3 regions of the Oceanobacillus sp. MO10714A genome follow, and region 1 is predicted to be linked to each of the others. Evidence: predicted binding sites of a transcription regulator. Region 1 holds the regulator's gene; each other region holds the start of a gene.
The links. The regulator Rex, encoded in region 1, represses fermentation and respiration genes when NADH is low (regulators of the CRP and FNR family bind a similar motif). The targets are predictions, from matches to a motif close to TTGTGAAATATTTCACAA.

Region 1 (8,241 bases):
GCGACTTGGTCTGTAATGCGATTAATGAAATAACGGTCATGGGAAACAAAGAGGATTGTACCAGGATAGTCCATTAATGCTGCTTCCAGCACTTCCTTACTGTCGATGTCCAGATGGTTTGTCGGCTCATCAAGTATAAGCAGGTTAGCCTTTTGCATCATTAGTTTTGCCAGGGCGAGCCTCGCTTTCTCTCCACCACTTAACTGATCGACCGTTTTTAAAACGTCATCTCCACTAAATAAGAAATTGCCTAGTACCGTGCGGATATCTTTTTCCATTACAAGCGGGTATTCATCCCATAATTCCTGCAGGACTGTTTTATTGGAGGAAAGATTCGCCTGTTCCTGATCATAGTAGCCGATTTTCACATTTGTCCCCAGTTCAAAGGACCCGTTCGTTGCCTGGAGCTTGCCGATAAGAATCTTAAGTAAACTCGTTTTACCAACCCCGTTCGGTCCAATAAGGACAACCCGTTCGCCGCGGGTGAGGCGGAGGTTTGCTTGCTTGAAGGTATATTCATCTTCATCCGGATAGCGGAGGGAAAGGTCTTCTATTTTCAAGACATCATTTCCACTTCTTCTTTCTATATCGAAAGAGAAGGACATAGAAGCCTCGTCTCCAAGCGGTCTGTTCACCCGTTCCATTCGTTCAAGCTGTTTCCGTCTGCTTTGCGCCCGTTTCGTAGTAGAGGCACGGGCGATATTACGTTGGACGAAATCTTCCATCCGTTTAATTTCTGTTTGCTGCTTTTCAAATTCTTTCCGTTCCCGTTCGTAGTCGGCTGCTTTTTGTTCGAGAAATTTACTATATGTCCCGTGATATTTCTTCGTCTCATGTCTTGAAATTTCATAGACGAGGGATACGGTTTTATCAAGGAAGTAGCGATCATGGGAAACAATGACAACTGCTCCTGGATACCCGCTTAAATAGGATTCGAGCCAGCCTAATGTTTCAATATCTAAATGGTTGGTCGGTTCATCAAGAAGCAGGAGTTGTGGCTTTTGCAGGAGCAGCTTGCCGAGAGCGAGCCTTGTTTTTTGGCCGCCACTAAGTTCACTAATCATTGTATGGTAATCATAGTCCTGGAAATTGAGTCCATTCAATACTGCCTTAATCTCAGCTTCATACGTATAGCCGCCACCGGTCTCGTAAGCGTGCTGCAGGCGATCATACTCTGATAGTAAACTTTGATATTCATCATTTGAAAGCTTCTCAGTATCTTGCAATTTCTCTTCTATCTTCCGTAAATTCTCTTCTTGTTGTTTTAAATGGTCGAATACGGTGACAAGCTCATTCCAGATTGTCTTGCCGGATTTTAATTCCATATGTTGTGAAAGGTAGCCGATAGTAAGTTCTTTCGGCTTAATAAGTTCCCCGGTATCATAAGAAAGTTCGCCGGCCATTATTTTTAATAAAGTAGATTTCCCAGCCCCGTTTCTCCCAACAATTGCTATTCGATCAAGATCTTTAATTTCAAGTTTTACATTTGATAAAATGGTTTCCGAACCAAAGGATTTCGAAAGTCCATTCATTTGCATTAAAATCATACATTCACCCCATTATATGTATTGTAACGCAAAAAGCAGAAGAAGGAAATTATATGTGAAAATAATCACGACATTTCGCTCGTTTTCTGGTAGAATAGACATAAGTATAACTATTATTATCGTTATTAATGAAATGAGGAACAGATATGAGACAAAACAAAATACCACAAGCAACAGCAAAGCGGCTTCCGTTATATTATCGCTATTTAAATAATCTGAATCGACAAGGGAAAAAACGGGTTTCTTCAAAGGAACTATCAGAAGCAATCAAAGTTGACTCCGCTACAATCCGTCGTGACTTTTCATACTTCGGCGCTTTAGGAAAGAAAGGTTACGGCTATAATGTCGAATACTTGCTCGGATTTTTCCGCAGTACACTCGACCAACATGAAACGACAGAGGTTGCTTTAATCGGTGTCGGTAATCTAGGTACCGCCTTTTTAAATTATAACTTTACGAAAAATAATAATATCCAAATCAAAATGGCCTTCGATAGTGATGAAGAGAAAATCGGTCAAATTGTCGGGGGTGTTCCAGTTTACGGGATAGATGAAATGATGGAGAGAATTGAGGGAATCTCTGTCGCGATCCTCACTGTACCTGTATCGGAAGCTGATGTTATTACAGAAAAATTAGTTAAAGCAGGGATTGAAGGAATCTTGAACTTCACACCTGTTCGTATTACAGTACCGGAAGATGTGCGCGTTCATCATATCGATTTAGCGATTGAACTACAGGCACTTGTTTACTTTTTGAAGCATTATCCATTGCAATCAAAATAGAGCACACATAAAGTGAAACTTTATTCAGTGGGGAATTCCTTACCTCCCACTGAATGTTAGTTGAACAGAATCAGGTATTTACGGACTGTTTATCCCCTTTACATATTGGGCTTCCCTCATGTTTAGAGGTGGGGGTATTACAGACCGTTAATACGTGATAAAGAAACAAGAAAGATAGTGAAACGGGAGAAAATAGTAGGGGCGTGGGAAAACGTGTTGAATCGTAAAATATGGACAGGAGTATTGCTTTTACTCTCCTGTCTGTTTTTAGCAGCTTGCTCGAATAATACAGAGGAGAAAGAAACGGAATCAGAGCAAGAGGTTGAAGCAGGGGAGGATGTATTTTTTGCTGTCCTTGAGGATAATGTTGAAGCGTTGATGGCAAAGGACTTGGACGGTTATATGGAGACAATTCACGGGGAATCTCCTGCTTATGAATCAACAAAGGAGACGATCACTGAGTTCTTTGAGTATTCATTGGATATCGAGTTGGCAGATCTTGAGATGAAAGAACAATCTGAGGATGAAGCTGTCGTCCACTATACACAACGTACGATTGAAAAAGATTCAGGCGACTTCGAGAACAACGAAACAAGAGGAGAACATATTCTTCGTCCAGACGACGGTAAATGGAAAATTTATGAGTCGGAAATCTTCGAAGTCAATCCACTGCCTGAGGAAAGAGAAGAGGTTGAGATGACTGGAGATTATGTGGAAGTAATTTCTAGTCTTCCTACTCCTTTTGATGAGGAAGAATGGATGCTTGCCGGTTATGATGAAGCGGAAGGGGAAGCAACCGCTGAATACATTCCGGTTGCGGAAACCTTAGGGAATTACAGTGCAATCATCACCTATGATTATTATGAAGATGGTAATGAACGAAGCGGGCTTGCGAATTTCATTGATGTGCTGGAGCTAAGCTTACAAGATATGACAACAGGAGAATTTGATTTTGAACGTCTCTATGCAACGGAAAGTGAAGTCATGTACCAATTCCGTGTAGATGGGGATGCAAAAGAACCAAATCAAGAAGAAATCGGCCGCATTTTCGTTAAAGATGAGGACTTATATCTTGTACGCTATACGGTAATGGAAGAAATGATTGAAGATACGGATGAAATCATTACGATGTTAAATGAAATATAATAAAAAAGCGGGAGATGACGTTTGAATAGTCCGTCAGGATCCCGCTTTTTTTCATACCCAGCTCAACAAAATTGTCTGCAACTGTTCAAGCTGATCAATCATTTTTTGGATTTCTTCTGGTGTTAAGTTATACTGCTTATAAACAACGTAAGAGTTCATCCCTGCATGGACGATAATCGGAACGATAATCCGTTTTGTTTTTACATAAAGGAAAGCAAATACGAGTCCCATTGCTGTATACATAAGAAGATGGGAAAAGTCTACATGAAAAGCAGCAAAGACGAGTGCTGATAGTATAGCGGCGAAAAAGAAGTTCATGCGCTTATAGAGACTACCGAAAATAATCTTTCTAAAAATGATCTCTTCAAGGATTGGCGCAATAATTGCTGGAATCAAAATGAAGAGCATATTTGCCCGGGCATATTCCATAATCCCCATTGTGTTCTCCGATCCTGCTGGGATGCCGAAAATAAAGATTTCAATCATTGCTGCAATTGTTTGAGCAAAGAAGGCTAGAAACACCCCAAATATGGACCAAAGGATAACGGAAGAAACGGGGGAAGCATCCCGGTGTGCTGGCATTTTCATGTCTGGCCTCATTAGCCATAACGTAACGAGCAGTCCAGCAGTAAAACTAAAAATCGACCAATAAATCATATTTTGTGAATAACTTTCGGGGAAATATAATTCCATATACAACGCTACCGGAAGGGCGGAAAACTGCATAACCAAATACGTCACAATCACATACCAATATCTTTTCGGCAAACCCAACGACTCCTTCTATATAAAGTGAAACTTCATTCAGTGGGCGTTCTTTACCCCCTGAATGTTGGTTGAACAGAATCAGGGATTTACGGACTGTTTATCCCCCACCTTCACATATCGGGTTTCCCTCATGTTTAGAAGTGGGGCTATTACAGACCGTTAATCCGTGATAAATTCACATAAATGTATTTTAACATAAATCGGGACATGGGGTCAGAGCATTTGTCCCATTACATTCTTATCTTTACCCAATTATATGTTCAAATCCTTATTAATATCTATTTCCAGCTCCTTTTCCAGTTAAAAATAGAAAATCACAAAAATTAAACATACATCGCTTGCATTTTTTTGACTTATTACTTATTATAATAATTGGAGTTAGCACTCGAGCGAAGTGAGTGCTAACAAAAATATAAAAACTTTAGAATCAAGGAGGAGTTCTAGATGATTAAACCATTAGGAGATCGTGTTGTTATCGAACTTGTAGAGCAAGAAGAAACAACAGCAAGCGGAATTGTACTTCCAGACTCTGCACAGGAAAAACCACAAGAAGGTAATGTAGTAGCAGTAGGTTCTGGCCGTGTAACAGACAGTGGTGAAAAGATTGCACTGGAAGTGTCTGAAGGAGACCGCATTATTTTCTCTAAGTTTGCTGGAACAGAAGTGAAATACGGCGGGAAAGAATATTTGATTCTACGAGAAAGTGATATTCTAGCTGTTATTTCATAACTCAATTAACTTATACTTAAGAAACTTAAAACATATATCAATAGAGTGTTCAAAAAGGAGGATAAAAGGACCGAGGTCGGCTAAGTATGCGATTCGTTTTGCAACACCGACACTAGCACGGGACGTGGACGGTTTTAGTAGAACCTCTTTTTCTCAAAGTGTCATTTTTACCGGACTTTTTGAACAACCTTTAATAATAGAATTTAGGGAGGAAATGTAACCATGGCAAAAGATATTAAATTTAGTGAAGACGCACGTCGTGCAATAGCTCGTGGGGTAGATACATTAGCAGATGCAGTGAAAGTTACCCTTGGACCAAAAGGACGTAACGTTGTATTAGATAAGAAATTCGGTGCACCTCTAATCACGAACGACGGTGTAACAATCGCAAAAGAAATCGAACTGGAAGATGCATTCGAAAACATGGGTGCACAGCTCGTATCTGAAGTAGCATCTAAAACGAACGATGTAGCAGGGGACGGTACAACAACAGCTACAGTTCTTGCACAAGCAATGATCCGCGAAGGACTGAAAAACGTAACTTCTGGTGCAAACCCAGTAGGTATCCGCCGCGGTATTGAAAAAGCTGTTCAAGCAGCAGTAGAAGAATTAAAAAATGTTTCCAAGTCTGTAGAGAACAAAGAGTCTATCGCACAAGTTGCAGCAATTTCTGCTAACGATGAAGAAGTAGGAGAGCTAATTGCTGAATCGATGGAGCGCGTTGGGAAAGACGGCGTGATCACGATTGAAGAGTCAAGAGGTTTCAATACAGAGCTTGACGTTGTAGAAGGTATGCAATTTGACCGCGGATATGCTTCCCCGTACATGGTAACAGACCAAGATAAAATGGAAGCAGTTCTAGAAGATCCATATATCCTAATTACAGATAAGAAAATCAGTAACATCCAAGAAGTACTACCAGTTCTTGAAGAAGTTGTTCAACAAGGCAAGCCATTACTTCTTATCGCAGAAGATGTAGAAGGTGAAGCACTAGCAACATTAGTTGTGAACAAACTTCGCGGAACATTTAACGCAGTTGCGGTTAAAGCACCAGGATTCGGTGACCGTCGTAAAGCAATGCTTGAAGACATCGCTATACTAACTGGTGGTGAAGTAATTACAGAAGATTTAGGACTTGACTTGAAGAGCACTACAATCGAACAACTTGGACGCGCTGCTAAGGTTGTTGTTACAAAAGAAAACACAACAATCGTTGAAGGTTCTGGCAGCCCAGACCAAATCGCAGGCCGCGTAGCACAAATCCGTGCACAAGTAGAAGAAACTACTTCTGAATTCGATAAAGAAAAACTACAAGAGCGTCTTGCGAAATTAGCAGGCGGTGTTGCAGTAATTAAAGTAGGAGCTGCAACTGAAACAGAATTGAAAGAACGTAAACTTCGTATCGAAGACGCACTGAACTCTACACGTGCAGCAGTAGAAGAAGGAATTGTTGCTGGTGGAGGTACTGCACTTCTTGAAGTTTACAAGAAAGTTAACGAACTAGAGCTTGAAGGTGACGAAGCAACTGGTGTTAATATCGTACTTCGCGCAATCGAAGAACCAGTTCGTCAAATCGCAGACAACGCAGGTCTTGAAGGCTCCATCGTCGTTGAGCGCTTGAAAGGCGAAGAAAACGGCATCGGCTTCAACGCAGCTACAAACGACTGGGTAAACATGATTGAAGCTGGTATCGTAGACCCTGCAAAAGTTACACGTTCTGCACTACAAAACGCAGCATCTGTAGCAGCTATGTTCTTGACTACTGAAGCTGTAGTTGCTGACCAGCCAGAAGAAAACGCTGGCGGCGGAATGCCTGATATGGGCGGTATGGGTGGAATGGGCGGCATGATGTGATAGCCGTCTAACATCTTGATATATAAGGGTTTTTGAGTTAAATGAGAATGATTGGCTAACATTCGATACATTAAAGTAGTAGGCTTCTCATAAGTTGATCAAACTTTTGAGAAGCCTCTTTTTTCTATTGCTTTGTAACGCGAGATAAATATTTCTTGTTGTTACTTTCTGGAGTATGACCAAATCTATCCATAGTTTCTTCCAAGTCAATTGTGGCCATGTCAAGAAAAGAGGCATACGTATGTCTTAGTGAATGAGGAATTTTATACTCTTGTCAATCTATGCATAAAGTCATTCTATTTTAATTAATCTTCTTTTCTCTCTACGTAATGAGCTTCAATATGCACTACTTGAGAATGCTGCACCATTACAAAGATTTAGAACACTAACCCATATATATCCTGCTAATGGATAATTGAATAATAATAGATGATTGCAAAAGCGAGTAAGGGAAAAATTTGAGATTATTATTTAAAGAATGTAAGATAAAATGTCATTAAATATTAATATAAGAGAGTGTGATTAAAGTGTTAGAATTAATGACGAATCCTATGATACAAAATTTACTAACTAACTTTATTTATTCTGGTATTCAAAAAGGTGGAAAAAAGCTTATCTCAGACAATCTGAGCCAACAATTTGAAACTGCAATTCTTGATGCTTTCGATAAATTTTCTGAAAAATACCCAATTATAAGTTTTCAAAAAGAAAAAACGTACAGACAAAGTGAGAATTTAAAATATACATTAAAATATCTTCATGAAGAAGGAATATTAGAACAACATATTTATCTTGATTTTAGCAAGGAATTTAGGAAAAGCTATTTAGATATTTCAGATGAACAAGGGGATATCTACTTTGATTTGTATGATATTAATCAAGAAACCTATGAGGAAAAGTTTTCCGAAGTGGAGGAGCTGTTTAGAAAAGCGCAAGAATAAATGGTGCGCACCGCCACGAACTTCCGACGCGCAAGAAATGAATGAGAGGAAGGCCGACTAAAAACAGCCTTAGCCAACTTAGATATGCGAAGTGTCATTTTCACTGGACTTTTTAATAATCTCTAAAAAAATAACAGCAAATCCCGGGGTGGGGTTTGCAGTTTTGGATTAGATTTATTTTTTCCTTGGTACTAAATCCGCTATATAGTCAAAGTAAAAGTTCCGTTTCCCTCTTTTAATAAGGATGATCATCGTATGGATAAATAATACGGCCCAGATCATGATGAGAAATGCAAATATAATCACAGTGGTCCATACGTGATAAGGATAAAGGTTTGAATTTATATCCAACTCGATACTAGTAAATATATTTAGGATCCATGATGTTGCTAAAGGTAAATATAGCGCAAAGGATCTTTTCAGCAAGGACTGCCACGCAGGTGCTCTTCCATCGATATTCATTAGTTTAAAACG
Region 2 (8,241 bases), on a different contig from region 1:
TTCATGATTTTCAGGAAGCAAAGCATTTTCCAAGGATACGCCGACAATATCACCTTGCCATTTCGGAATCGGGAAACCCCAAATCTGTTCGACCCGTTCCCGGTTGTCCTTATCCATCCCGCCACCAGGCAAGACAAACGGATCTGCTCCCATTTCTCCAGACCCCTGTACACCGGAATGGCCACGAATTGGCATTAACCCACAATGTTCTCTCCCTAAAAAGCCACGAAGTAAAGCAAGATTCGCTACCTGGGACACATTATCCGTTCCAAAGCGGTGTTGAGTGAGACCCATCGACCAAACAAATACGGCGGATTTTGATTTGGCAAGCAGTTGGGCTAATTCTAGCATTCTTTCTTTCGTAATCCCGGAAGAAGCCTCCAATGTTTCCCAATCGTAAGCCACCACCTTTTGCTTGAGTTCTTCCAGACCGTTTACATGTTCCGCAATAAATTCATGGTCAAGCGCAGAACCAGGGACATTCTCTTCCATTTCAAACCAATGCTTCATAATGCCATGCATAAAGGCAATATCACCGCCAATATTCACTTGATACACGTCATCCGCAATTTTTGTCCCAAATAAAGCAGATTCCGGAATCGATGGCACCCAGTATTCATCCATTGCAGGTTCATAGTACGGATTGATGATAATGATTTTTGTCCCTTTTCGTTTAGCCGCATACATATATTTCGTTGATACCGGCTGATTGTTTGCTGCAACAGATCCCCAGAAGAGCAGGACATCTGTACCAATCCAGTCTTTATAGTTACAAGTCGATGCGCCGACACCAACTGATCTCGTGAGGGCTGTTTTGGAAGGTGAGTGGCAGATTCGTGATGCATTATCAATATTATTTGTACCGAGAAAACGGGAAACCTTTGCTAGTGTATAATACACTTCATTTGTAATCCCTCTCGAAGTCGTATAAAAACCATATCGTTTCGGATCAAGCGACCGCATTTTTTGCGCAATCCGGTCAAGCGCCGCGTCCCAGGATAATCTTCTGAAACGATCGTCTCCCGGTTCCCGAATGAGCGGATACGGAATCCGGCCCAGCTTCCTCAGTTCGGTGCTCGAAAGCTTCTTTAATTCTTCTATATCGGAATGCAAGATTTCCTCCTTAATTGCGGGCATTGTGTTCAGACGAAGCACATTGAGACGAGTCGTACAAAGGTGTGGGCCTTTCAGCGTCTGATCCTGCAGGCCGGAAACGCCGAGTGCGCAGCCATCACAGACACCCTGCGTAAGAATCCTTGTAGCATAAGGCAGATTATCTTTATTTTCCCAAACTACTTTCATCGTGTCGCGAATATGGTGCGGCTTCACCTTCCCAAGCCCAAAAGGCACTTTACTTACCCAGAGACTCGGATCTGGTCGCTTCGTTAATTTTACCGGACCAGTATGTTTCGTTTTCCCCAACTTAACCCCTCCTCATCAATAATAAACAGATTTTTGTTTTATTTTCATATCACTTTTCAGTCTGAAACAGCTCGATATCCCATTAAAAACCCGTAAATTGTTATATACTTCGTTGATTCCGTGAGCTCAATATGATTCATCTGTTTTGATTTTTAGGTGCAATAATGTTGAGTTATAAATTAATTTACGAGTTTTCTATATTTTACAACAACAAAGCACATATGTAAACGCCTACAAACTCATGAAATCATACTGTATTTTAAAAAAGAACAGTATGAATGACGATAAAGTAAAATAATAAAAACCCGAAGGTAATATGTGCCCGTCGCTTCTTCACACTTGGAAAATATAATCGCAGCCATCCGGAAAGAACCATGCAGATAAGAATAATAATTGCACCAATTCCGCTCCACATTTTCATATTCGTCCATAAGAAACCAAACCGGTGTATAATGATGGTCGCATGGAGAATAATGAGAATAAGCGCCGTTGTACCAATCCAACGGTGAAACGGATAAATCCATTTCGAGATAGTTGCAAGCTTAATTTTCTTCTTTCGATCAGGAGTATTCCGGATAGTTGAAAAAAATGCATGCCTTGTCCAATTGAATAAGATCAAAAATAGACCTGCTAGTCCGAGTATGATATGAATGGGGAGATGCGCGTAATTATAATCCAGTGTAAGAAGAACAATGATGAATAGTAGCAGATTTAGGTATAGCCATATACTCATTCGAAACAACCTTCCTGTCAATTTCTATCTCATATCCTACCATCTTAACGCGCTTTCTGGCTAAATTCGTTATCTTTTCTTAAGAAATGGGAATATGATAGACTAAAGACAGGTCATACCTTTGAGAGGAGGATACAGAGATATCTCTGTACATACATCATGAAAATACAAGTATCAGATAAGGCACATCAGTGGTATATTGAGGAAATGGGCTTAGAAAAAGGGGACAGTGTCCGATTTTTTGGGAAGGTCTATGGAAAAACTGAAATCCACGATAATTTCTCCGTTGCAATTAATATTGACCGTCCGAATGATCCGTTAGTTACAGAAACAGTGGATGGTATTACGTATTTTATAGAAAAAAGCGACGACTGGTTTTTCAGCGGATATAACTTCCACGTTGAATATAATGAAGAACTCGATGAAGTGACCTACCATTTTGTAGAGTGAAAAAACTGAGACACGGAGTCTCAGTTTTTTTATTTAATACGGTTTACATAGATTCGTTTGTGATCTTCTATACCGGATAAATATACTGGAGCGGGATCATTTGCACGGTCAAACTCGGTTGACGATCCGTCTGCTGAAAGAGTTTCTTCAAATATCTCCTCATACTCTTCTATGCTTACTTCCTTACGTGCATGAAAGAGTTCTTCATGTTGATGAACATATAGGTGGTCTTGATAGTTTGGTTGCAAAATTCCAGTGAAGAACTCGCCGACAGCGCCGGAACCGTAACTATATAATCCAATTCGCTCGCCACCTTCCAAACTGTCATTCTTCTCTAAGAGTGAAAGTAAACTCAAGTACAAGGAACCTGTGTAAATATTACCGACTTTCCGGTTATATTGAATACTTGTCTCATAATTTGCTTTCAAACGTTCACTACCTGATTCGGTTGCTTCATCAAGAATCGTACGTAATGCCTTCAAGCCCATCTTCGTATAGGGTACGTGAAAACAGAGAGCTGAAAAGTCTTCTAAGCTACGTCCAGTTTGCTCTTTATACTTTTCCCACACGGTGTTGAAAAAGTGAATATATTGTTCGTTGGAGAATTTACCGTCGACATAAGCTATATCTGAGTAAAGTGGGCGCCAGAAATCCATAATGTCATTCGTGAAATATGTACTTTCATTTTCTAAAGCAAGCAACTTCGGATCCTTGCTAATAACCATTGCGACCGCCCCTGCTCCTTGTGTTGATTCACCAGGAGTAGCTAAACCGTATCTTGCAATATCTGCACCAATAACCAACACTTTACTTTCCGGGTTTAAAGCAATATGACCTTTAGCCATTTGAATTCCTGCGGTTGCACTGTAGCAAGCTTGCTTTAATTCAACAGCGCGCGCATAAGGATTCAAGCCTAATAAGTGATGGAGATAGACTGCTGCTGATTTGGAATGATCAATTCCTGATTCCGTGCCGAACAGGACAAGGTCAATTTTCTCCCTATCTTCCTCATCGATAACCTGTAAAGCAGCATTGGCAGCGAGTGTTACCGCATCTTGTGTAACTGGGGCAAGCGCCATTTCATCCTGGCCAATTCCAATTGTAAACTTATCCGGGTCAATCCCTCTTGCTTCAGCAAGCTTAATCATATCCACATAATAATGTGGCGCATAAAAACCAATCTTATCAATTCCGATATTCACTGCAATTCCTCTTTTCCGTATATATTCCACATCTATAAAGTGATGTTTTTCACATTTTATTTTTCGGCAATATTTAAATTTTAATATAAATTACTAGGATAAAGCAAACGAAATAGCGAATTAAAAACAAAGGCACAGAGCAGACATGACTAGCCCTGGAAATCTAAGTAAGCCTCAGCATTTTTACTTTAAAGTTTCCGATGCAAGAAAAGAAATCGGCTAAAGTGCGATTGTTTCTCTTTAGCCGATTTCACTTAAAATCCGTATTCTGCTTCTTTCGCTTCCCGGATATCTTTCAGCGCATCTGTTAATGAAACCGTATCCTCGATCAGACGTTCAATTCGGAAATGGATATCATCATTAATGATTTCTTTCCGGTAGAAATCTTTTTCTCCAATAAATACATAGGACTGGGTGAGTTGCCCTTTCATATATGATATAATCGGCTTGATTTGAGTTTCCGGGATTAAATAATGCTTCGACGAGCCTGCTGTAACGATAATGCTAACAACTTTATCCTGCAATGCCTGCTCTGGAAGCAGGTCAAATATATTCTTCAATGTGGCTGGAATCGAAGCTTGGAAAATCGGAGTTCCCACAACGATCGCTTCAGCCTCCATCAAGGTCCTTGTTACAAAGCCAGCATCCCCTGTATACTCCAAATAATTTCTCCCATCGCTAAACGGGATATCATAATCAGCCAAATCAAGCATAGTGACCTCGATGTTCGGATATTTTTCTCTGAATACCGACTCCACATGCTGGAGGGCTGTTCTCGTCTTTGAGCCGACGATTGACCCTTGCAGTAATGCCACTTTCATTAATGTCCACTCCTTAAATGCTTCATACATATTTACAAATTACGAATTGAATACATAAGTTAGTTACCTTTAATAAGTATTTTAAATAATATCGTTATGTAATACAATTGAAACGAACTGGGAATAGGAATCTTTCGTGGAACGCAAAAGAAGTGGAGCGTATGAAAACATTTCACTCCACTTCTTCAATTTCAAGCATAATATTTTCCATTTCGTTGACTGCTTCTTGAAAAATACGCTCCAATTCTTTTTCTACAGTTGCTTGCTTCTCTGGGTCCACCTCTGTAACTCCAATTCGTTCAGCGATATGCTTATCCATATACTCCCTTAGGGCTGCCAACTGTTTTTGCTTCTCGGCTTCAATAAATGTCTCCCACTCTTTTTCTACTTCCTTGATTTCTTCAGCGAGAACTTCTTTCAGACGTTCTGTCTGGATTGCTTGCTCTTCCTTAATTGCGCTATCTATTTCTGCAATCGACTGTTCCGTTTTGTCATCGAGCCAGCTCGTCAGAATTCCTGAGAGGGAGGAATCTGCAACAGTAGCAGTAAGTCCTCCGCCAAACAGGAGCATGATAAATAATGCGAGTGGGATCACTTGCTTCTTATTCATTAATACTCGATACAACGTCATCAAGTGCGGTTTTTGCTTCTTCTCCGAGTTGCTGGGCTGTTACAGTAATAAGCTCTTGTTGATTTGTAACGAGCGTTGTGACTACTTCGGTAACACTTTCACGAAGATCACGAATTGCCCAATCCACTTGATTGATTAGATTTCTAGTCGTAATTTCTTGGTTCTTAGACACTTCTGCTGCAAGAGTTTCCTGGGCCTGACGAATCGCTTCTTCCAGCTCTGCAACTGCTGCGTCCTTAGCCTGATGGATATCCGCTGCTAATTGTTTAATCGCAGCATTCCCACTATCTGCTGTGAATGCAATGAGATCATCTGTTGCAAAGTTTAGCGCATCATTCGCATTGCCTTGGATTTCTAAATATCCATCAAGGAACACATTATAAAACTCCAAGCCAATTCCAGCAAGAATCTCCTGTTTTTCTGCATCAATTTCTCCGATATGTTCAAGTTTCGCTCGGATAATTTCTTCCAATGTCTCTCCAGTTGCAAGCTCTCTGCTTAAATCAATATCAATGCCAGCCTGTGCTTTCAGTTGGTCATATTCAGCTTGCAGCCCCGGTAATCTGCTTTCCATATATGCTTCAGTATCAGCTTCCACTTCCGCAACAGACTGATTAAACAACCCATTGTACCAAGCACGAAGCTGCTCTCCCGCATGTGATGAAGCAAATACCGCTCCAGCACTCCAGACGACAACAACAGCAAGTCCAATCGAAATGATCTTCCCTTTGAATGATTTTAAAAATGATTTCACCTAATAACTCCCCCTTTTTATTTTTTTGATAATAATTCATCTAAAAATATTGCAATCTCTTCTTCCACTTCTACATGCATCTGCTCATTTCTCTCTGTTTCATAAGTAGCGTACACTTCTAATACCGATTGCTTTTCCAATAAATTATTTAATTGCGCTTCCAATCCCTTCCCGTAATTCCTTACTTCCGTGATAATCTGTGATTTTTCGCCATCCAACAACACCTCCAATTCCGCAACTTGCTCTTCTCTTTGCCCGTCCCATTCCTCTATTGGTTTAATAGATTGCTTATGGAAGTACGTCCGAATGGTCTGAACTATTTCTTGGGCCGAATCTTTATGTAATTTCCAAGGAGTGTAGTCACTTGCTGCTATAATAGATATATTAAAAGCAAAAAGAAATAGTAAACCCATGAGTCCAGTCCGAATCGTTTTCCTCATACCCCTCCCCCTCTATTTGTTACGATTGATGTTACGTCCCATCGTATCAGATGGAATTATAAAAAGAATCGGATAATTAAACTATTTTTCTCATAGGAGGAAAGAGTCTTTACGAGAGATCTTTTAAAAGAGGAAGAAACGATCAGAGTCTTAAAGGATAGGATTTATCTCCCAAAACGGTTTCTTTTAATAGATATTTCTTTAAATTGGAAAAAAGATAATCCGTACCTTATCTTGCTTAAGAACTAGATAGTAGAAATATTATCCATAGTTCATGCCTTTTCGTCATAAAACGAGCGTTCATGCTAGATTTATTGAAAGAGCCTCTATCTTACGACAGCATTTCTTTCCCACAGAACGAAAATCGACAACACAAACTCAAAAGATATTCTATTATAAATGAAACCTATTCTAATCAATTTCCGTATATGGTAGAGGTATGTAATGAGGACAAAGGGAGGAATTATGATGAAACCATTGACGAAAAAACGCTTAAAGGCCTCACTAATTGATGGCTGTATTAGCACGGCAGCTTCTCTAGCTGCAGAATATTTCTTACGGAAAAAAATAAAAAACGAAGCATTCCATATGATTGTGTTACCAATTCTGAGCCAGTACACATTAGAATATGTGCAACTCAAAAACAGTGGACAGACAATTGGTTACAAACTAATGGGAATCGAACTAAAAAGTGAAGACGGCAAGGAATTGACGAACGAACAGATCTTAAAAAGAATGCTGCACCGGGACACTACTAGCACCATCGCGTACATAAAGAATAGGGATAGCTTTGAAGGCCAAGCAGGAAAACTATTCCCTCATGACCGCAAAGCTGGAACAATTGTAATGGAAACAACTAAATAAATAATCTACAGCTCGTCCAAAAAGTGACAGAGCTGTTTTATTTTTGAGAAAAGCGAAACTGAATTGACTTCTATCCCAATCTTTTTTGCCACTCATTCACTTTAATACATAAAAGCATTACTCTGCAAAAGAAAAATGGTTGACTATTAACGAAACTCATCTTATAATTTACTGCAATTACTTTGTTTGGGGGAGACGAGCGGGGATGAAGGATTTTTTCAGTAAGTTATTAAACGGAATGAGTATCGGGATTGTTGTCGCACTAATTCCAAATGCTTTATTAGGTGAAATTTTAAAAATATTAATTCCATATTTTCCAGCTTTGGAGCATTTATTTGATATAACCGTAATGGTCATGAGTTTACTGCCGATTTTAATTGGAGTAATGGTTGGAGTAACATTTAAGTTAACACCGATTCAAACAGCTTCTGTCGGCATTGCAGCGATGATCGGCAGCGGGGCTATTATGAAAACCGAAGAAGGGCTATTCGCATTAAACGGTATCGGGATCGTGATTAACACTGGTATTACGGCGGCACTTGCTGTCTTATTTGTTCTATGGATTGGAAATCGTTTGAAAGGCTATTCCATTCTATTAATACCGACTTTAAGTATTATTGTTCCAGGTATGATAGGTTATGCTTTACTTCCTTTCATCCGTTATTCAACCGAATTGTTAGGAGAATTGGTTGCTGCTGTTACAAATATGCAGCCGGTTTTGATGGGCGCAATGATTGCAGTGATTTTCTGTCTCATTATCCTCTCCCCTATCTCTACTGTTGGTGTTGCAACGGTAATTATGCTTTTCGGTATCGGCTCTGGAGCGGCAAATCTCGGGATTGTAGCAGCAGGTGTTGGGCTTGCGATTGCAAGCTATAAAGCAAACTCGCTCGGTACAGCTCTTGCCCATGTGCTTGGTTCCCC
Region 3 (8,241 bases), on a different contig from region 1:
CTTCTTTCGTTTCTTCAGTTATACTTTCATTCCTTCTTTAAATAGTTCGCCGTTGAAGGATTTGTGGAGAATAGAATCATATAATAAGTTCATTTGCTCTAAACTATTTGATAGTAAATTAATATATTTATCGACTTGCTTAACTTTATCTTCAAAGGCATTTTGTAAAGATAAATCAGGCACTAAAATATCAAAATTTTTGATTTGAGTATAATTAAAAGCTTGTCTAGTAGCACCGATATTTTTATTAACTACATTTTTCTGAAACTCCTCGTTAGCAAAATAATAAGATAAATAGTATGGATTAATATACTCATTTAGTCGTATGATACATACATGCTGATTAACATTAGCTTCAAAATCTGCCCCTCTATATACAACACTTCTTCCAATTGATGCACCAGTAATGTTTAATAATACATCCCGATTATTCAATTGGCTTCTTTTCATATTTTTATGGGTTTCTTCTGAGATGAAAACTACATCTTCTAATCGCAACTCATTCCACAAGACATTTTGACTTCTAATTAGTGGAACGCCTTCTTTCAAATAGGATGTGCTTCCTCCCTTCGGTGTTGAACCACTAGTTACAAGTAAAGCGAAATCTCCTAACTTTGATTTTTTAAAACTATAATTATTTGTTTTAACTGTCCCAAACATATCAACGAAAATACTTTGTTTTAAAGCTGATAAAGCTTCGATTTGTTGTCGTCTGTTTGTTATTACATTCTCACATGTGTTTAGAATTTTTATAATTAATTCCTGTTTTTTAATCGATGGTAAAAATATTTTAATTTTTTTTAAATCATTCTTATTAAAGCCAGCTTGTGCGGATCTACTTCCTACGTTTTTGATTAATTTTTGAAAGTATTTTGTTTGCAAAAAGTAGTATAAATACTGCTTCAATAGTAAAGATGTATCTGGAATACATTTCATTAACGCTACATTATAAGCTCCTTGTAGACCTGTTAGTATTTTCCCAACAGAAGCTCCGTATCTAGCAATTAAGACATCATCTTTTTCACAAAGCTTCAGTTTATTATCTAATGGAACGTACTCAGGTTTTGTTGAACTTTGTGTAAAATCTCTAATTTGTAGCATCCTAACATAACCTTCTGCAGGATTTTGTAACCATAATCTTTTTGGTGGTTGACTTCCTCCTTGAAAATCACACACTGACAATAAATCTACAAATTCATTATTCACTTAAGAGCTCCTCCAGTTTATCTAACTCAATTGCAATATTACTTTCTAACTGTTTTATATTCCTCATTAAAATTAGTGGTTCTTCATACTCAATCTCTTCATGCACAACTTCTTTATATTTATTAATCGACAAGTCATAATCATTCTCTTTAATCTCTTCAAAAGGAACGAAGAATGATTTATCTGTACGTTTTCTTTCCTTTTCATTATCCAAATTGTGGAATCTCTCAATAATATCCGGAATATCATTCGCCTCAATTGGGCTTCGTTTATCGTCTAGTGAAAACCCATCACTCTCCATATCATAAAACCAAACGTGATCCGTTCCACCAGACCCTGTTTTCGTAAAGATGAGCACTCCTGTTGAAACTCCTGCGTATGGCTTAAATATTCCGCTCGGCATACTAATAACAGCTTCTAGTTTATTGTTTTCCAATATTTCTTTCCGAATAGCTTTATGGGCATTTGATGCTCCAAATAAAACACCATCCGGTACGATTACGGCAGCACGCCCCCCTTTTTTTAATAGGCGTAAGAATAAAGCTAAGAATAGCAATTCCGTTTTCTTTGTTTTCGTCACTTTTAATAAATCATCTGACACTGCATCGTAATCAAGTGAACCTGTAAAAGGCGGATTCGCTAGTACTAACGTATATTTTTCTTGCTCTTTATTTTGCTCATTTAAGCTATCTTGATAGCGAATATTAGGGTTATCAATCCCGTGAAGCATCATATTCATCGTACTAATTCTTAACATTGTTGTATCAATTTCAAACCCATTAAACATCGTATTGTGGAAGTGTTCTTTTAAGTCCCTCGTGTAAAACAAATCGTCATGGTTTTTTCTTAGATACTCACTAGCCGATACTAAGAAACCTGCCGTACCAGCCGCTGGGTCAACAATCGTATCTTGCGGGGTTGGCTTCATTAGCGCAACCATCATATCAATAATTTGTCTTGGGGTTCTAAATTGTCCGTTTGTTCCAGAACTCTGTAATTTTGATAATAGATACTCGTATAGATCCCCTAATGAATCAACCTCACTGTCAGCACTCGTTGTCTTCGGCAGGTCACTAATCCCTGCGACTACTCGTGATAATAAAGCCGGCGATGGAATAACAAACACGGCATCTTTAATGTGCTCTGAATATGCAGATCCATCTCCACCCATCCCTTTAATAAATGGAAATACTTTTTGAGAAACTACTTCAAACATTTCCTCTGGGCCCATTTGTGAGAATGTACTCCATCTTAGTTCAGGTTGATCTTTAGGAAAAATCCCTTCATATGGGGTTCCCAATAACTCTGAATCCTTTTCTCCTCTTTTTTCACGATCGTCTAAACCTTTTATATAAAGTAAATATGTAAATTGTTCAATAACGGTAAGTGGGTTTGTAATTCCACCCGTCCAAAATGATTCCCAAATCTTATCGACTTTGCTTCGTAATTCACCTGTAATCATAGTTGATGCTCCTCTATTCATTTCATATATGACTATTATACTATATAAACTCCAGCTAAACTATTATCTCTTACCGTGGAATTGATTATAAATCGTCTTAATTTGTAGTCCCCACCAAAATCCCAATCTCATCCAACTTCCAGCAAACCTCCTCAATCTTCTCCATTGAATCTGCCTCCAACGTATGCAGGTGCAACCCGTTCGTCAGCGAAGATAAATGCGCAACATTCGGTCCCCGCAAATTCTCATAAAAAAGATCAACTTCCCTTCGATTGCTAACCCGAATCGAAGCCGTAATATCCCCATAAACCGGGTGATCCACACTCACATCCTTCACGGTCACCCCATGATCGACAATAATATACAATTCTTCTAACGTCTGTTCCGGCGTATGGTTCACAACGATTGTCTTTCGCACCAGGTTGTCTTCCGGTTGATTGCCCATATAAATATAACCCTGACTTGTTGCAACAACTGGCTCATTCTTTGCCTTTAAAATCGACACATCTTGCACAATCACTTGTCTCGATACATTCGCTTTTTCCGCGAACTTGGATGCGGTAATTGGCTCTTTCGACTTCTTCAGTTCATTTATAATCAGTTGTTGGCGCTCACTGGATGACATTTTTTCTTTACTTTGCATGTCTTCATCCCCTTATTTATAAAAATTCTTATAATTAGCCCTTGCTATTATATTGATTTTATGTAAATATAGGTGTCATGACACCTATACAGATTATCTCATTCTACTTATTTTTATGCAATGTATGTGAAATGATTAACAACCAAAACAAAAAAATGGAGCGTACTTACAATGAATCAAATCAAACTACGAAAAATGCTAGAGGACTTTTTTATGGAGGATATTGGCGATCAAGATCTGACGAGTCATGCGATTTTTCCGGCGGAGCAAAATGGAAGCGGTGTTTTTATCGCGAAGGAATCTGGGATTATTGCAGGTTTAGACATCATTCAACAAGCTTATCATTTACTAGATTCAAAGTTAGAAATCTCCCTTCATTATACAGACGGAGACTATGTGCAACGGGGTGAGAGAATCGCGGAAGTTCGTGGCTCGGTTCGGACCATCTTAACGGGGGAACGGGTTATTTTAAATCTTGTGCAGCGAATGAGCGCAATTGCGACATTAACGAATCAATGTGTAGAAACGCTGAATGACTCTTCCATTCAAATATGTGATACGAGAAAGACGACACCTGGCTTACGCATGCTCGAGAAATATGCGGTAACGGTCGGTGGCGGGAAAAATCATCGGAACGGGTTATATGATGGCGTTATGATTAAAGATAACCATATAACGTATGCCGGCTCGATTACAAAAGCGGTCGAAAGGGCTCGAAAAGCGCTTGGGCATACGGTGAAGATTGAAGTGGAAACGGAGAATAAAGAAGCGGTGCTTGAAGCAGTGGAGGCAAAAGCCGATGTGATTATGTTTGATAACCGGACTCCTGAAGAAGTGAAGGAATTTGCGAAGCTCGTGCCGTCCCCAATTATCACGGAAGCGTCTGGTGGTATTAATCTCAAAAACCTAGCAACTTATGCAGGGACGGGTGTGCACTATATTTCGCTCGGTGCGTTAACCCATTCCGTGAAGGCGTTGGATATTAGTTTACTTGTGAAAGAAGAATAAGAAAATAACTAAGGCTCAAGCAAGGAGAAGCATAATGAAAAACGTTTGGAAGGTGTCCATAATCTTACTTGGATTCTTACTATTAGTCGCATGTGGAAGCGAAACAAGTTCTAAAAAACCAAATGAACAAAATACGCAGCTTACAACAACAATCAAAGGCGGACGCACTGGCGGAGCATGGGCGGTGTTTACAGAGGGAATCGCCGAATCGATTCGCCGGGAGCATGGCGGATCATTTATAACAGTCGAGCCTGGAAGCATTATTGAAAATCCATTAATGGTCGGAACAGGTAGAGTTCCTTATGGCTTGTCCTATTCAATGACAGCTTATGCGGCTTATAAAGGACTAGAGCCGTATAATCAAGCCTTTCGAGACATTCGTGCCGTCAGTGTCGTTGTACCGGCAAACTATTATCAGCTTTTTACAAGGGAAGAGCTTGGGGTGACTTCGGTTGAGGACTTATTAGAAAATGGTCCGCTCCACATATCCGTGAATCAACAAGGTTCGGCAGGCGAGGTTATTACCCGGGAAATTTTAAGATTTTACGGGGTAACCTATGAAGATATTATTTCTGAGGGTGGTTCAGTTGATTTCCTCTCTGGCTCGATGGCTTTTGAACTGATGGCAGACGGAAGACTTGATGCGGCAGGGAATGCTGAATCCGCTCCTTCCAGTAATATTATCGAAGCGGCGACAATGACAGATTTAAACATGATTTCTTTTGATGAAGAAATGATTCAGACCGTTGCCGATAATTTAGGGATGGAACCGAACACCATCCCTGCTGGCACATATGATTTTCTCACCGAAGACGCTCGGACGGTAAGCACACCGGCAATTCTTATGGTTCACAAAGATGTTTCCGATGAGGAAGTCTATGCTGTCACGAAAAGTATTTATAATAATCTAGACTTTTTAGATACCGTTCATGAAGAATTTAAAGCGTTAACGAAAAGAAATATGAGCAATGTTGGAGCACTCCCGCTGCATCCAGGAGCGGAAAAGTTTTTTAAAGAAAAAGGACTGCTAAAAAATAACTAAAGCTTAGCATTCGATAAAGGAGATTGTTCAATGGTGAACCTAAAAGCACGTATAACTGGCTGGTTTGGGTATGGGTACCGTCGCCGGCTGTCATCCTATCATTTACATATCTTCAGACTGCTTGCTTGTATTCTTGCAGTCTATCAAATTTGGTCAGTCATTTGGGGGAAATTAGATCCATTGAATCAAATGGCAGTGCATTTATCTGGTATTCTTGCAATCGCCTTTTTGCTGTATGGTTATTCCAGGAAAGCTCACGAAGGGAAAACAACGGAGAATCCGACCTGGATCGATTATACAGCGGTACTCCTCGTTATTCTAGCTGGAGTCTACTTTTCTATGCATGCGGAGCGTATAGCTGTAAGGATTCCAATTATGGACCCGCTCACGACTCTTGATTTATTTTTCGGGCTTGTATTTATCGTGTTAGCAATTGAAGCAGCCCGCCGGACAATGGGCTTTCCGATTATTGCGATTGTGCTCGCCGGTTTTAGCTATATTTTCTTCGGGCATTATTTGCCGGGGATCTGGCAGCACCGGGAGTTTTCTTTTACAGACGTCATGCATGAGCTCGCCTTCAGCTATAACGGATTGTGGGGTTCTCCAATTTCGGTAGCGGCAACCTTCGTGTTTATGTTCCTCTTGTTTGGTGCGTTTTTAAAACAGGCTGGAGCAGGTGAATTTTTCTTTCAATTGTCGACTGCGATTGCTGGGAGAACACGAGGCGGCGCAGCGAAAGTGGCTGTGTTAACAAGTGCCTTTTTCGGATCTATCTCCGGAAGTCCAACGGCGAATGTTGTTGCGACTGGATCTTTTACGATTCCAGTGAGTAAAAGAAGTGGCTATAAACCGTCTGTTGCTGCGGGTATTGAAGCTGCCGCGTCAACTGGTGGAAGCATTCTACCGCCGATTATGGGTTCATCTGCCTTCTTAATGGCCGCGGTAACCCAAATCCCATATGGGATGATTGCGCTTGCTGCAACAATTCCCGCGATTCTTTATTATGTTTCCTTACTGTTGATGGTTCATTTAGAGGCAGTGCGTTCTAATATGCCCCGGCCGAAAGAGGAAAATATCCCTGACATTAAAAAGGTTCTGAAAGAAGGCTGGTATCATATTATCCCCTTCATCGTGCTTATGTATTTCCTTATTCAGGGATATAGTGCAGCAAGAACAGGATTTTACGCAATTCTAGCTATTATCGTCGTAAGCTGGTTTCGCAGAGAGACACGGATTGGTTTTAAAGCGACGATTCAAGCACTTGTTGACGGTGCAAAATCGTCCATTCCTGTTACGGCGGCTTGTGCTGTTGCAGGCTTAATCATTACCGCAATCATGTCTACAGGACTTGGAGGGAAATTGACAAGTATTGTGCTTGGTTTAACGAGCGGACTTCTTATTCCTACATTACTGCTTGTAATGATTATTTGTATTGTATTAGGGATGGGCATGCCGGTCGCTGCTGCTTATATTTTAACAGCCATGCTTGCTGCTCCTGCATTAATTGAATTAGGTGTTCAGCCAATGGCAGCACATTTATTTATCGTTTATTTCTCTATTTTTTCAGCAATTACGCCACCAGTTGCGGTTGCAGCTTATGCAGCTGCTGGAATTGCCGAGGAAAATCCGAACCGAGTTGGCTTAGAGGCCGTAAAGCTTGGAATCGTTGGGTTTATTATTCCATTTATGTTCGTGCTGGAGCCAGCATTGTTGCTGGATGGTTCAATCGGAGACATCGTTCTGGCTGTTCTTACAGCTTTACTTGGTATTGTTGCACTTACTGGAGCGATGATTGGCTGGCTCGTTACGAGTGCGACCGTACTAAATCGTATCCTTTTATTAAGTAGTGGCTGTTTGTTTGTATTCCCAAGTATCGTTTTGAACATAGCTGGGCTTGTATTGGTTCTCTTTGTTTTCTTCATGCAAAGAGGGTCGAGGGAGCAGGTTCCTCGAACTATTCAATAACCGAGTGTGAGGAGTCTAACTTTTACCAAGAAACTAAAAGCGGAGCAGTTCCCGAATGGGCTTAGCTAGTTCGGGAACTAGCACACTTCCGCCACGTAGTGAGGGTAAGAAACTATCCTAAAGCTATTCTTTCATAATGCTTATACAAGGAATGAAATTTACCGGAATAATTGACATGCCATGGCTTTTTCTTCCCGCAAAAGTGAATGATCGCTGTATTGTGAATAACGTAATCCATATCAATTTTATTTTTGTTAGCTAAACGATAATACAGATAAAACCGTGCATCGAAGTTATATAAGATTTCATCTATATTTTTTATTTTTGCCGAGTATAAACCATTTAAAATATCCTGATCAGGCAAGATTAACTTTTTCCTGTTTTCCTCCACAAATTTATAAATCTCCTCTTCCTTGATTTCCATCCGTTGACGTTCTAAATTCATTAACAGAACACCAGAATTATAATATTCATCTATTTCATAGCCCGGAAAGCGAATTTTGTTAATATCGCTTAAAATGGAACGATCATGGAACGCAGCAGCGTATAGATGTTCCGAAATTTCCATATCGTACAAGGTGCGAATTTCATTTATGACCAGAATATCTGGATCAAGATAAAGAATTCGATCGAGCTCTTGCGGTAGCATTTGGTAAGCTAGTAAACGATAATACATTTCTTTCGTAAAATGCTTAACAACTGGAGCATTAGAAAAGTGCTTCTCTTCCACTGTAATCACGACAAGCTCCTGACCCTCTTGTTGAATATACCGCATGAGATCATCCAGTTCCTCATCTTCAATAGACGAATGCATTAGATAAATAGCAAAGGATTCTCCAGGGTTATTTACAAAAAGGGACTTCAGCATTGTCTTTAATGGATTGATATAATTTGAATTCAACGTTACGAGGATAT

Region 2: a site for Rex is predicted at 3,845-3,862, ahead of SPD53_RS05040 (hydroxymethylglutaryl-CoA synthase). Genes of this name have one in related genera too.
Region 3: a site for Rex is predicted at 3,436-3,453, ahead of nadC (carboxylating nicotinate-nucleotide diphosphorylase). Genes of this name have one in related genera too.

Annotation. Positions count from the first base shown of each region.
Region 1 is NZ_JAXHDC010000039.1:7,430-15,670, forward strand. Features, by position in the region: gene SPD53_RS15415 (ABC-F family ATP-binding cassette domain-containing protein) at 1-1,547, opposite strand, end outside; gene SPD53_RS15420 (redox-sensing transcriptional repressor Rex) at 1,694-2,329, shown strand; gene SPD53_RS15425 (hypothetical protein) at 2,507-3,475, shown strand; gene SPD53_RS15430 (CPBP family intramembrane glutamic endopeptidase) at 3,527-4,243, opposite strand; gene groES (co-chaperone GroES) at 4,688-4,972, shown strand; gene groL (chaperonin GroEL) at 5,195-6,826, shown strand; gene SPD53_RS15445 (hypothetical protein) at 7,366-7,767, shown strand; gene SPD53_RS15450 (hypothetical protein) at 7,942-8,229, opposite strand.
Region 2 is NZ_JAXHDC010000004.1:55,152-63,392, forward strand. Features, by position in the region: gene SPD53_RS05025 (FdhF/YdeP family oxidoreductase) at 1-1,422, opposite strand, end outside; gene SPD53_RS05030 (hypothetical protein) at 1,682-2,155, opposite strand; gene SPD53_RS05035 (HesB/YadR/YfhF family protein) at 2,315-2,605, shown strand; gene SPD53_RS05040 (hydroxymethylglutaryl-CoA synthase) at 2,635-3,807, opposite strand; gene SPD53_RS05045 (NADPH-dependent FMN reductase) at 4,062-4,628, opposite strand; gene SPD53_RS05050 (hypothetical protein) at 4,801-5,238, opposite strand; gene SPD53_RS05055 (hypothetical protein) at 5,231-6,013, opposite strand; gene SPD53_RS05060 (hypothetical protein) at 6,031-6,453, opposite strand; gene SPD53_RS05065 (RDD family protein) at 6,922-7,317, shown strand; gene SPD53_RS05070 (PTS transporter subunit IIC) at 7,523-8,241, shown strand, end outside.
Region 3 is NZ_JAXHDC010000045.1:14,425-22,665, forward strand. Features, by position in the region: gene SPD53_RS16285 (restriction endonuclease subunit S) at 19-1,206, opposite strand; gene SPD53_RS16290 (type I restriction-modification system subunit M) at 1,199-2,668, opposite strand; gene SPD53_RS16295 (transcription repressor NadR) at 2,766-3,311, opposite strand; gene nadC (carboxylating nicotinate-nucleotide diphosphorylase) at 3,483-4,319, shown strand; gene SPD53_RS16305 (TAXI family TRAP transporter solute-binding subunit) at 4,354-5,361, shown strand; gene SPD53_RS16310 (TRAP transporter permease) at 5,392-7,326, shown strand; gene SPD53_RS16315 (glycosyltransferase family 8 protein) at 7,439-8,241, opposite strand, start outside.